DNA from 2 places in the Legionella sp. JM-2024 genome. Region 1 is predicted to be linked to the other one. Evidence: riboswitches for the same ligand, from Rfam matches in the RefSeq annotation. Region 1 holds a riboswitch; the other holds the start of a gene.

Region 1 (7,134 bases):
TCTCAACAAGCTCCAGTAAAGTGCTATATTGAGGTACTTCCTTTTGATACATTTCAGACATGGCTCTGGAAAAAAGGGTACGAATTGTATTCTTATCAATGAAGATCATAGTCTTCTCCAACCCAGCGTAGACTCCATTATTTATGAAATTATAGTAGAATATTGTTCGATTTATTTACATATACAGTGTCTACTGGCAGATAATAGCAAAGCACCATGTATTACTATTATTCAGAATGAACCTAATCAATAAGAAATTACGGTTATGAATTATTTTATTTTTTTATTAAAATCAATAGAATCAACTTCTTTCTCAATGGCATCCGCTTTACGTACTGATTTAGTTTTTGCAAAAAATAATACATCACTTAGTCCCACTTCTTCATTTTTTCTCAATGCATTAATAACATTTATTCCAGCTCTAACACCTATTGCTAACAGTCCAAAAATGGTTAAACTGATGAGAATATTTGCAACAATTGGTTTCCATATCTCTCGGTGTTCTTTCATTTGCTCATCTTGGCTATGCAATAACCTCTTAAACTCTGACTGAAAAAGGGTGACTTCATTATTGTCAGGTTTTCTTTGTGACACAGTCTCATTAAAACAATCCACTTTCTCTTTCAACTTGTCTGCTAACTTAATAACACTCTCACCTTTCTTTTTATCTTTCTTTGATAAAGTATCCCCATAATCTCGCATTATCTTTATTTTAAAATATAAACTGACCAACATGGGGTTAACTTCAATTTTATGAACGTCTTCAGACTCTTTTTGAATGTTTTCTGGTACAGTGACATCCCGTTCAACCAAAGGAGCCGATGGTTTAAACTCTGAATTCTTATTTTTTAAATCTAAAAATTCGTTCACCCTAAATACAGTCGCAAGATATTCTTTTATCTCAGGATCTTTTACAACACGGTCTATCAACTGGCCTAAATCTACAAAAATTTGACCATTAGAAAATACTGCCACATCATCGTCAAGGCTGTCTTTTATTGCACTAGCACTCAATGCTGGAGAATCTCTCCAGCCACCAACAGCAGACATTTGAGCGCCCTTCTTCAATGCAAACGAGAAGGAGTTATCAAGTGCTTCTCTCAATTTTGAAGAATCCCCTTCAGGGCATTCAACAGTAAGTGTTTTACCATAGGCCCCTGATTCGGAACTTATTTTGATACCTATGGCCTTATGATGAAATACAAATCCATCTAAAAACATTCCAACATTATCTACTTTCAAATGTTCTGGTTCAGCTTTATGGCCGTAACTTCCAAGTATTTCCATTTTTCCAGGAATTTTAGCGAGCAAACAGGCAAAATTAAAAGCTCCTATATAAAAATAATGACATTTACCCCCACCTAAAGCATGCTCATACATAGGAATTTCTGATACTGTAGGAGTAAATAAACTGACTTGCAGTAAAGGCCATCCCGTTTCATAATTACGTGTTATAAGAGGAATTCTCTCAAATCTTTTTTTATCTTTATTGTATTCATTCAGATAAGAATTTTGCTCTTCTTCAAAAAACACTGTTATGGACATAATTTTTCCTTTATGTATTTTTTTAAATTATAAACTATCTGAGTGTTTCTGCTTTAAAGTTATGAAGGATTATAAGATAGAGAAATACCAGCATCCTCAATAGATTTCTCATAAATCAAAACTAACACCGCACCTTCATGAACATCCAGGATAATTTCTGGTGATAGTGTCCGATTAAAACAGGAATTTTTTCCAGGAAAAGAAAGATGAGATTGATTTAACTCCCATTTCAAGCCACCTGAAGAGAGAACAACTTCTGGCATTCCTATTAATGAAATTTTGGTTTGGGCAGGCAATAAGAAATTGACCATGGATTTTTCTTTTACAACAACCCCCCTGATTGGAGGTGAGTATAAGAGGCAGTTTGTTTCCATAAAAATATTAATATTATTCAAAATATGATCCAAATAACCACCATTTATCCCTACAACGATTGCAGGCAGTAAATCATGAGCTTTTAAATAATGCATTGCCTTTTGATAATCCGTACTGGATTGATCGGGCAAGTGAAGAAATGAATGATTTTCAAGAATTGCAGGTCGGACAGAATCCAAATCACCTGTAATTAAATCCGGGAAGACACCAAGATCATACAACGCATTAGCTGCACCATCAGCTGCAATGACTGGTAAACTCCAATTATGAAAAAATGAAGGATCTGGCAATTCTCCATTTAGACATAAAATAGATCGATAACCTTTAAAATTAATGACATCGAGCATCATAATGTCTTTTTAATAAAATAAGCAGAATACTAACTATCAGACCTACTACATTGGAACTTATTACGAAAAATGAGTTTGTACTGCTTCCATAAATTATCCAGGCTATGGAACAAATCAGATAATTAATCAGCATCATCATAGAAAGATCTTGGGTTGATCGGGTTTTTAGGGATTTAACAATTTGCGGTAACAGCCCAATAAAAGAAGTAGTAAAAGCAACTATTCCCGAAAACATAACAATTGACACATTTTCCTCCGCTCAGACTAATGAGATCAGGTTCAAAGGGTTGGAGTATCCTCTCAGCCGGAAAATATATGGCACCCCTAATGTAGGGTTCTTATTTTATCATGAAATGAACAGTCCGCAAACGAAGGACTACAAAATAACTTTTTATGACTCAGATAGTATTCAAAATTACAAGGATTTTACTATCTTTTTTTATTAATTTATGTTTAATTAACAATCCTTAAGTACAAAAAAAGAGGTGATTCTCACTATTAATAACTCTTAAATTGGTATTTCAACAATAACTCATACACTGCAGGAGGCATTATCTATGACTATAAAACTTATCCGTATTGGAGAAATAGATACCAATGATTATGAGGAAGATTTAAACATGTTTGGGTATGAGAATCTGGAGAAATCCCTCAAAGAAGATGCTATTTCTGTATGGAAATTTTTTTGTAATGAAGAATTAGGGCGTGTCCTCAATTTAAAGCCATTAATTAAACAGTTTTGGCATGTGGGAAGCCAAATTTGTTCAGTCTTAAAACAACCGCTCACTTCAGCTTGACACAGATCTTGCGATCTGATCTTATACTCCCTTTTGGGGGTAGAAATGGTAAGACAGGTTCTCACAGACGAGATATGGTCACAGCTTCAAAAAACGATGCTCTTTTTTGGTTGTCATAGATGGAATAACGATAGAAATATTATGGAGGCCATTTTATGGAAATTACGTACAGGGGCGCCTTGGCGTGATATCCCTGAAAAACTATGCCCATGGAAAACAGCCTACAACCGATTCAACCGCTGGGCAGAAAAAGGCTTGTGGGAGAATTTTTTTTTGATTTACGAGGCGAAATTGATACGGAATGGGTATTCAGCGATGGAAGTTATGTCCGCGCTCACCAACATGCGAGTGGAGCTAGGCATGGAGAAGAGCGTGCCATTGGAATGTCCCGAGGAGGAGCTACTACAAAGATTCATATGTGCGCCGATGCGCATGGAAATCCGATCGATTTTGAAATCACTGGGGGTCAAGTCCACGATTCCCAAGTTGCAGGAGCGATAATTGAGAAAGTTGGAGAGGCAACTCACTTCATAGCAGATAAAGGTTATGATTCCGAAACCATTCGAGAGCAAGCGCGGTTAGCAGGAATGAACCCTGTTATTCCGCGAAAATCAAACAGTAAAAAACCTAATCCAGAATTTGATTCATACCTTTATAAACTGAGGCATTTAGTAGAAAACCTTTTTGCCAGACTGAAGCATTTTAGAAGTATTGCTATGCGTTTTGAAAAATTAGCTCGCAACTTTAAATCAATGCTGTTTTTGGCTTGTTCGCTAATTTGGGTCAAGCTGAATTGAGGAGTTGTTTTAAGACCGAACAAATTTGGTTTCCCACGTGCCAAAACTGTTCAATTAATGGCTTTAAATTGAGGACACGCCCTAGTTTTACAAGGTTTAAAAAAATTTGTTACACAATTTTATCAATTTAACCAACCAGAAAAAAAAACATTACGCCAATTTTTTGATGACTGGGGAAGCAAAAATCATTTTAATCAAAGCACCCAGTCTGATAGCCACATACCTTTTGAAACCAGCTCCAATTTTCATTATCCCAACCACACCCCCGTGTTGTATGGCGAATTAACTGCAGATTTGTTCAACAATGTTCTTCTAAAACAGGGCTATTTATCTGCGGATATTGGAGCCGGCCCAGCTCATGGTAAATGGGCACATTCCATTCAATTTTTTCTTTTAGAAGAAGCAAGAAAAGATGGGCAATTAAAACTCCACACCAAAAACGTCTGTGAATTTATTCAAAAAATCTCACAAGTTCACGGTGAATTTGAATCGATGAGTTTGTGGAGCATTCTTTTTGATGCATTTGATGAAACTATCTTTACCTGCCCTAATACTATTACCCAAACCTTGTCATCACAATGGGATGACTCAGAAGCCGCACAATTTTTAACTGCCAAATTAAACAATTTCCGAGAAAAATTTGAAGAGGCGGCATCTACTAAAAGAAATTATAATTCCTATGCCAATCAAAAGTATCTGAGTAGAATTGAGGAGGCAAGCTATATTAAATATAAAGACAAATGCGCATTACTTTGGTTTTCACCTTTTGCTAAAAAAGAGAAAGTGGAAGATACAACGCCCATCGATTCACTAGCAACTCAACCAATATAGAAATACATGATATTACGGTCATTGAACGAGTTATTTAATCCAACTGAATCGAAACTCAGGGTACTCTATCAATTATCTACTTTTCTGGAGTATTCTGTTTAATGGAAAGAGGAGCTGGGGGTTAATACTGTATTTTCATGTACTTGTTTACAAAAAGTTTCTTTAATTAATACTCCGCTTATCAATACCCCTACGAATACAAAAGCGACCATTACTATAAAATTCATCTGATAATCCGCAAGAGTATAGCTTGAACTACTGCTGGAATAATCCAGCATGAAGCCCAATAAAGGGGCATTGATAGCTCCGAAGATCATTATCATTGTATTATTAAAAGCAAGCCCTACGGTAAGATAACTCTCCAGACAATATTCTTTAATTATTGCAAACCCTATACTTTGTCCACTTGCCCCACATCCTAACAGGAAAAAACAAACCAAAATTAGGAACTTGTTCAGTGGTAAATAAATGAGGCTAATTAAAGAAATTAAAACCAGACAGGCACTAAAACACATTATTTTTTTACGATGTTTCAGTTTATCTGAGTAATAACCAATAAAAGGACAACCTATCGCATATCCCAGCCAAGCAATGGTAATAAGATAGGAAGAAAAAACAGAAGAAAATCCTTTGCTTATCAGAAAAGCCGTTCCTTCATTCTCTGACAAATATTCCAGTGAAAAATACACGCTTGAGGAAAAAATTCCTATTAACCAAACCTGTTTTTGGCGCATCAACAAGCGTAAATTTGTAAAAAGAGAAGAGGGTCTGGATAATACCAAAAAGTTATTCGCAGTTTTATTGTTTTGACTCACAAAACAAAAAATTAAAATCGCAATGAATCCACCAACAACAGCAAGCGATAAAAACAATCCCCTCCAACCTAAAATATGATGCTCAGAAAGAGCATTTAATGGTCCCGCAGCCAGCATTGGCCCCATAGTACCAATAAACTGAGAAACACCAACAAAAAAAGCAAATCTTTTTCCTGGCAACCAATTATAAACAGCAAGCAAAAGACAAATAAAACCAAAAGAAGAGCCTAATCCCATGAGAATTCTAAAAAATAAAGCCAATTCAAATTGCTGTGTTAAAGAAAACCCTAAATTTGCCACAGTGCAAATAACAGCTGCCAATAATAAGGTTTTTTTTAATCCTATTTTTTCAGCGATAACCCCAACAGGTAACTGCATTAACCCATATACTATTTGGTAAACTGTTGAACTCATTATTGCAAATTGAACTGCCGACAAATGCAGATCAGCCATAATAGGAAATTGAAAAGTCCCTAACACGGTACGTAATAAAAATTCGTACATGAAAAAAAAAGCACAAATGAACCAAACCAGCACTCCTTGAGCTGTCAATCCGGTATCGCTCATAAGCCTTCTTCTAGTTGTGCTTCACTCCAAACTTCCAAGGCTGATTCGGCTCGATTATTATCAATAAATGAAGCAATTTTAAAAATTGTTTGCCCTTCATGAATTAGAGGATGCCGATTGATGCCCACTACAATGCCATCCAGAGGAGCTCTCACTGGCTCTGCACTTCCAGCACCTAATGGATCACTGATCAATCCAAGAATCTGTTTTCTGCGAATATACTGGCCTAATTCAACTTGTATGCTTAATACACCGCTATGATGTGAATGAACCCAGTCTTGATCTTGGGAATACACAGGCTTAATTTGCTTACTACTATCAATTACTTCATTAGGTAACATTCCAAGCGCACACATAACATTACAGATACCACTGATACCTAAAGAAATGGCTGGTTCGTTAAAGCGCAAAGCTTCACCAGCCTTATATATCAATGAAGAGATACCCATGTTTTCTGTTGTTTGTAACAGTGAATTACGTTTGGTTCCCATATTAGTGATAACTGGAGCAGCAAAATGCCGGGCCAATTCCTTGGCTTGTCTATCATTCAAATCACAATAGACTTGAGGCAGAATATCATGGTTCAATGAGCCTGTTTGCAACTCTATACAATAATTAGCTTTCGACAAAATTTCTTTCGTCAAAATATAAGCCATTCTATCTCCATATGTCCCATGCTCTTGCCCTGGAAAACATTGCTCAAGAGGAATGCCCTGAGATATAGGTTTTAAATAATTAACCAACGCCAATACATTCAATACCGGGATAGCGATAAGTGTTCCGTGAATATTTTTTAATTTTTCTGAATGTAATAAGCGGTTTATAATTTCAAGGCCATTTAACTCATCCCCTTTAAGAGCGGAGAATACAAGCAGACATGGTCCATTTTGTTTCCCATGAACAACCTTAATTGGCATGTAAAATGAGGCACATGAATATAACTCTGGGAGAGGAAGAGCCAAATTTGCTGTTTCTCCAGGATGGATAGTTGCATCACAAATAGTTAAATTAGAATTTTTCATGCCCAAAAAGTAGCATTAATCTTCTGAGAATTAAT
Region 2 (7,134 bases), 1.2 Mb from region 1:
GGCTCGGGCAACTTCATAATAACAATGGGTGCTCACACCTAAATGCATCCCTGATTGCTTAATTCTGTCTATATCAGCTTCCACAAGATCTTCTTGACCAAGATGAACTCCTTTAGCGCCGAGATTAATAGCCAGTTCCCAGTAATCATTCACAAATAATGTGGCACCGAATTGATTGGCTAAAAGGACACTGTGTTTAATTTCTTCTTCCAACCATGATTTGGAGGCATTTTTTATTCTTAATTGAATGCATTTAACACCTAATGGCAATAGAATTTTTAACCAATGACTGCTATCAACTATTGGGTAAAAGCCAGTATAGCATCGTTCAAATGGCTGACTTAATTTTATTAAAGGGGTAGGGGATAGATAGGGAAGATCTACCTCCTCTTCAGGCCAGCCACCATGAAACAACTTAGCTGTTTGTTGGTCAATCTTCTTTGATTGACGTATGCCTCTACTCACATACATTTTTGAAATAACAATTGCATCTTTTATAGGGTAGCCTAGCGCAAGACAAGCCGCTAGTGCTGAAGACAATACACAACCTGTGCCACGATAATTTATTTCAGGGAAACGTTGGTTCGCAATCCAGAAAGAGTCTTTTCCATCAGTCCAATAATCCTGACTAAATAGATTATCCTTTACATGGCCTCCTTTAAGTAAGACTTGTTTGACTCCCATTGATAAAAGGTCATGGGCAGCAATTTCGATATCCTGATAAGACTCTACAGTCCTATTTAAAATAATCTCTGCTTCTGCCAAATTAGGAGTAATAATGTCAATATGTGGAAATAATTTAACTAAATTTGCTCTGTGTTGCTTTAAATCTGAAAAAAACAATTCAGTACCTGAAGAAGAAGATACTAAAGGATCAAGAACTACAAATCCCGTGTAATCCTTTAAAAAATTAACTAAGTTCTCAGTAGCTAATGTTGAGCTCAGCATACCAATTTTAATGGCGTTGGGTTTAAAATTTAGTTTTAAAGCATCATACTGCGCAGTAAGATGCTCACTGGAAATTGCTTCTATAGCTAAAACTGAGTTAGCGTTTTGTGCTGTTATCGCAGTAATTATAGTGCAAACCTCAACCCCCAGATTTTTTAGCGTTTCGACATCAACATGAATACCAGATAGCCCTACTGGATCAACACCTGCAATAGTCCAAACAACTGGCATTTTCATATTTTATTTTCCTGATGCCAAAAAGGAGTATCTATTAATGGGGTACTTGGATGGGCCATATTTCGTTCAGACATCATGCCCCCTATGAATGCACAATGACCTGAGATAACGGCATGACGAAATGCAGTGGCCATAGTTGGAGGATGGTTAGAAAGGGCAACCGCTGTATTGAGTAGCACACCATCGAACCCTAATTCCATAACTTGCACTGCATGTGATGGTTTACCAATACCAGCATCAACTATTAGTACGATATCTGTAAAGCGATGACGCAATGCTTCCAAAGCATAGGGATTAACTAATCCTTTGCCTGAACCTATAGGGGAAGCCCAAGGCATAAGAATTTTGCATCCAACATCTACTAGTTTTTGGCATAAAACCAAATCATCTGTACAATAAGGAAAAACCTCAAAGCCTTGCTTAACCAATGTATTAGCTGCTTTGACCAATTCAAAAGGATCAGGTTGCAAATTATAATCATCACCAATTACTTCTAATTTTATCCATGAAGTATCAAATAATTCCCTTGCAATCTCTGCAGTATTGATGGCTGCTTCAGCACTGCGACAACCTGCAGTATTTGGCAAAAGATGGCAGCCCAGGTTACTCACTGTTTGCCAAAAGAAGTCACCACACAGTCCAATAGAAGTCTGGCGTTTTATTGATATTGTAATAACCTCAGAGCCAGAGTTACGAATGGCATTCTCCATGTGCTCAAGCGTAGGATAGCACGCAGTTCCTAATAACAAACGACTGTTTAATTCTCTATCTGCCAATCGCCACATCGTTAACCTCCTTGCATAGGTAGAAGGATATCTACACAATCGTTTGCTTGTAAAAATATTGTTTCGTAAGTTCCACGTAACACAAGACGGTTATTTAGAGCAACGGCGAAGTGTTGTCCTGTGTAATTATGTTGCTGTAAAAATTCACTTAATGACAATGGTATCTCAATGTCATAGACCTTATCGTTCAAACAAATACTAACCATAATAATTCTCCCAAAGGTCAGGATAGTTCAGATACTGAAAATTGGATGTTACGCCTCGTAATATCTCTTCTGCCAAAGCTGGGGCAATTAAATAACCATGACGATAAAGCCCATTGACCGCTACAAATCCCTTAGAGAATTGAATACGTGGTAAATGATTGGCCAGCGTTGGTCGACAATGGGTGACTGTTTTTAGTATTCGCGCTTCACCAAAGCCTCCATGTAAATAATAAACGGCTGTGAGTAACTCCAACGTAGTTCGAACTGAAATAGGGCTAAAGTCTTTTGCTTCAATTTCACTAGCACCTATGAGATAAATATTTCCTGGTCTAGGAACCAGATACAGACTATAGCGTGGATGTAACAGGCGTATAGGACGTTGCAACTTAACCTCGGGGGCATGCACCCAAATTAGTTCTCCTCTTAAGGCACGTAAATCAGGGAATACTGATTGAGCACCTAACCCACGACAATCAAAAACGACATCAAAATAGTACTGTCTTTCTTTAGTGCCAATGACATGCGGCTTAAGAGCGAGCACAGGTGTGTTTGTCATGTATAGTAAGCAAACAGCCTTCAGGTATTTATTTAGAGCAGTCATTAATGCCTGGCAATCGATGTGCGCTTCATCCTGAAAATAGTATCCTGTTTCAAATTTGGTAAGTTCAGGTTCAAGAGCAATGAGTGTGTCGTGTGATAATTTTTGAAGAAAGGTGGATTCATGACCTAGCTGGCTTACAATACGACGACTGAAATGAGTCCATTCTGTATGATCATTCGGATGATAGAGGACTAGAGTCCCTGATTGTTGAAAATAAATTGTTTCAGGTAATTGATTAATGATACGTGACCAATAGTTTTTAATTGATTCCTGACCTAAACAAGAAATTAACAGTTCCGATTTATCTAATTCACAAAATGGTGATAATAGTCCTGCAGCTGCAGTGCTGCAATTCATATTTTCAGTCTGTTGATCGAAAAGTGACACCTGCCAGCCGGCATTATGTAAAGCCAAAGCTAACAGACGTCCCATGATTCCAGCTCCTACAATTCCTGCTTGCATAATTAGTCTTCAAGACAACAAGCTATTGGCTTCAAATCAGAATAGGGCGTATCAGGTAAGTAATTGTTGGTATAACATTGAGAAATATCAAAGTGTTCATCAATAATTCCCAGATGCTTTGTATAGCGACCAACCTTAGCCCAGTCTCTATCAATATTTAGTAATGATCGAGAGAAAAATGGCAGGGTTCTTGTAAAAATCTTTTGATATAGTGGGGTACGCAATTGTGGTTTGGCCTGGCATAATAGTTCATAGGCTTCTTCTGGTTTCTCGGTAGTGAATGCTGCTCCTCGTTGTGTGGCTCGGAGGAACCCTTCCACTAATTCAGGTTGCTGCAATGTACATTCAGGGACAATAAATTGAACCGAACAAAAACAACAACAGCCCAACCCCGCCAATTGATCGATTCTTAAGAATACTGTTTCTCCACAAAGATGCTCTAATTCAACCTTTTGAAAATTAATAAAGCCAATACCTGTATCGATGACATCACGATAAATAGCATCTGTAACATTCATGCCAATTCGCACTGTTTCATAGCTTGTTGGATCAATACCCGCAAGACTTGCTAAGTTATCGATAATTTTTTTACCAAATTCACCTATATAACCAACTCGTTTGCCAACAATGTCATGGAATGAATTTATTCCACTTGATTTTAAAGCGATTAAACCTGTAGGTGGTTCATCCAAAAGTGTGCCAATAGATGTTACAGGATAACCTTTGGCTTTGGCAGCCACTGTATGAATCATTGCTTTTACACCAAAATCTACTGTCCCTAACCCAACTATTTCAGTCACATCGCTGGGATCCGTTGGTTCCAAAATAGCCAGTTTAATGTCTTCTTGTAAATAAAATCCCAATTGCTTTGCAACCAGAATAGGCGCATGGTATGGGTTTGCATACCAGTTAAGTAGTAAAGTAACTCTGGATTTTAATGATGACATTGCCATAACTCCTTGTGTTATTATTTGAATAATGGAGAGATGGCAAAAGGGAACCTGACCATAAAATGGCGAGGTTTTTTTGAAGGCAGTCCTTACGCTGATATGACTCAGATCAAGTTCTACGGGTAACTCTCAGCCGGATTTCCGACACCCCGCGCCATCTAATAAACTTTGCTATACTAAATTTTATTATTTTGTTTGTCAAACCGGCATTAATGGTGAGGCAGGTCAAAATCATCCTTCACCTGCAATAGAAACAAAACGATGTCACTAACAGGCGATAACTATGAAACACTTAGAGCATGGCCACTCCCAAAAAGAAATTTTAGAACGATTAGCTCAAACTCCCTCACAAAGTTATTTACGAGATTGGATATATGGTGGTATTGACGGGGTTGTCACTACTTTTGCAATTGTTTCTGGTGTTGTGGGCGGACAACTGTCTTCTCTGGTTATTCTAATTTTAGGTTTTGCTAATTTGTTAGCAGATGGGTTTTCAATGGCAGCAAGCAATTACCTGGGAACAAAATCAGAAGTAGATCAATATAATCGATATAAAGCCATTGAGGAGAAGCATATAGATCTTATGCCCGAAGGAGAAAAAAATGAAATTAAACAGATTTTTCTAAAAAAAGGATTACATGGGGAAACATTGAATCAAGTTGTTGAAGACATTACCGCCAACAGAACACTGTGGATAGATACTATGTTGCAGGAAGAATATGGATTGCCAGCTTCTCTTCGTGTTCCCTTTAAATCCGCATTATCTACTTTCGCAGCATTTTTGCTTTTCGGAATTATTCCATTAACTCCTTACGTGCTTGTTTTTACTAATCCATTCTTTTGGTCTTGTCTCTCTACAGCGGTTACATTTTTTGTCATTGGCTCAATTAAAAGCCATTGGTCTACTAAATCCTGGTTCTACTCTGGTTCTGAAACTCTAATAATAGGTGTTATTACAGCAATACTTGCTTATAGTATTGGAGTGTTTCTGCATTATTATTTAACTTAAAAATAACAATGAATAAAGTATAGATTTGTTCATCTTCCTTTGTGCTTGTTTTTAAGTATCCGACATAGGTGATAATAGAGTTCATTTAGTTCATTGGATTTTATAAAATATTCTGGAACCCGATATGTTTGATGTTATTTATAATAGCCTGTTGATGTTCAAACCTAAACCAATAAGTCAGTTCAATCACATTTTATTTTCTTGTTTACTCTTGTGTTTTTTAAATTCAGCTAATGCAGTTAATTATAGTGATCTGAAATTGAATCATGCTGAACAGATAACGTTTTTCACCGATATTGTTAGCCACGGGAAGAAAGTTACTCTGGATAACTTGTCCGTGCCTTATGATTATTTATTGACACAACCATTAATGACTATCGGCCTGGAGAAATACTATCAACGTACGCCTATGATTAAGGTAATTTATGCTTTAAAAAATCAACATCGCAACACCTATTCACGAGTTATCATAATGTATGTTGATCGATATAAAAACAGAAATAATCCTATACTTGCTCAAAAGAAAAATGAAGCAATCCCTGTTGAGTTAGCTTTCATTACTGTTAATTTTAATGAGCTACCAGAAAAAATAATTACTGACATCCTCCATACCGAAATTCCTTTTGGTAAATTATTGACCAACCATCATTTCAAAACCTCTACAGGAGAGCGTACTTATTTTACAGTCTCTTGCAACAAATTTTTGAGAACCTTGGTGCATTGTAAATTAAATAAAAAATTATACGGCCGTACCAATACAATTATCCGATCAGATAACAAAAAATGGATTGCCCATGTTGTTGAAATTTTGCTCTAAATCTAACTTGATAAAATCGATTTTCAAACATTCTTCCAATATTCCATTTTATTGCATAAGACAATAAATGGTTCTGTTTACCAATTTAAAGTGAGTATTAAAAGTCAATGAAGCTTTTTTCATTGCTTTCAGCATCCATTGACAGTCCGAGTCATTAGCATAGTGTAAACTGAAATTCTTTCTTACAAAAGGAACCAGTTCAAGCACTTTAAGAGATAAATGAGCATCAAAAGTTAAAAAATACATTAATGTCAACTCATCTTTAAATTGCTGATATCCACCAATGCCCTCGTAATCATTAATTAAATCACCGCATCCATACAAAATTGGGCAGTGATTGTATATTTCAATTCCAATTGGATGATGTGAAGAGTGACCATGAATGATGTTGACACTCAACTCATCAATTAAAGCGTGGGCAAAATTCTGATGTTGGCGTGGAATATCATATCCCCAGTTACCACCCCAGTGAATGCTGATAATAATTAAATCATGGGGCTTTCTATAATAGTTAATTATTTCTTTTATTTGTTGAATTGTATTTCCATTCAAGTCATGCAATAGCCACAGTCCGGGTTGCTTTGTAGTGGCACCCCATTGTGGAGATATACCACTGGAATAGGTCCCCATGGAAAAAATTAATATTCTTATTTTATCATTCGGCGTGCGAAGAATAGCAGGAGTTTGTGCTTGATCAATGTTATGGCCAGCCCCGGAATATTCAATGTTTGCCTTTTTTAAAGTCCGAAGTGTTTCCAAAAAACCTTGTTTACCCCAATCCAATATATGATTATTCGCTAACGAACAGACATTGATGGATGCGGAAGTAATTGCATCGATATTACCAGGATGCATTTTATAATGAATGCTCTTATGCAAGTCTTGTGTTTTACTTTTAGTAATGCTGGTCTCTAAATTAATAATTCGAGCAGAGAGATTTCTTTGTTTTAATTCAATTAATCCATCTCCCCATAGATAGCCGCCATAGACACCACGAGGTATTTTTCCATTAGTTCTTTCAGCGATTACAACGTAATCCTTAGCGTCTTTAATATAGGGTTCATAGAGGCGAGGAAATGAGGGGCATGATAAAATCTGATCAATCCCTCTACCAGTCAT

The links. A riboswitch is a leader RNA that binds a small molecule or an ion and turns the genes downstream of it on or off. The one in region 1 is predicted to bind thiamine pyrophosphate.
Positions count from the first base shown of each region.
Region 2: linked by a shared signal. The riboswitch ahead of ACZ5EK_RS08225 (ABC transporter substrate-binding protein) and the one ahead of ACZ5EK_RS13230 (SemiSWEET family sugar transporter) in region 1 are both predicted to bind thiamine pyrophosphate.

Region 1 covers NZ_AP039388.1:3,031,170-3,038,303, forward strand. The annotation lists gene hglS (2-oxoadipate dioxygenase/decarboxylase HglS) at 1-109, opposite strand, end outside; gene ACZ5EK_RS13220 (hypothetical protein) at 271-1,545, opposite strand; gene ACZ5EK_RS13225 (thiamine diphosphokinase) at 1,605-2,267, opposite strand; gene ACZ5EK_RS13230 (SemiSWEET family sugar transporter) at 2,251-2,517, opposite strand; TPP riboswitch at 2,504-2,606, opposite strand; gene ACZ5EK_RS13235 (hypothetical protein) at 2,828-3,067, shown strand; one part of gene ACZ5EK_RS13240 (IS5 family transposase) at 3,113-3,311, shown strand; one part of gene ACZ5EK_RS13240 (IS5 family transposase) at 3,311-3,864, shown strand; partial or broken gene ACZ5EK_RS13245 (LirA/MavJ family T4SS effector) at 3,946-4,695, shown strand; gene ACZ5EK_RS13250 (MFS transporter) at 4,794-6,077, opposite strand; gene ACZ5EK_RS13255 (succinylglutamate desuccinylase/aspartoacylase family protein) at 6,074-7,099, opposite strand.
Region 2 covers NZ_AP039388.1:1,845,455-1,852,588, reverse strand. The annotation lists gene thiE (thiamine phosphate synthase) at 1-1,185, opposite strand, end outside; gene ACZ5EK_RS08240 (thiazole synthase) at 1,182-1,970, opposite strand; gene thiS (sulfur carrier protein ThiS) at 1,973-2,176, opposite strand; gene ACZ5EK_RS08230 (FAD-dependent oxidoreductase) at 2,169-3,239, opposite strand; gene ACZ5EK_RS08225 (ABC transporter substrate-binding protein) at 3,242-4,186, opposite strand; TPP riboswitch at 4,258-4,351, opposite strand; gene ACZ5EK_RS08220 (VIT1/CCC1 transporter family protein) at 4,473-5,198, shown strand; gene ACZ5EK_RS08215 (hypothetical protein) at 5,323-6,015, shown strand; gene ACZ5EK_RS08210 (CapA family protein) at 6,064-7,134, opposite strand, start outside.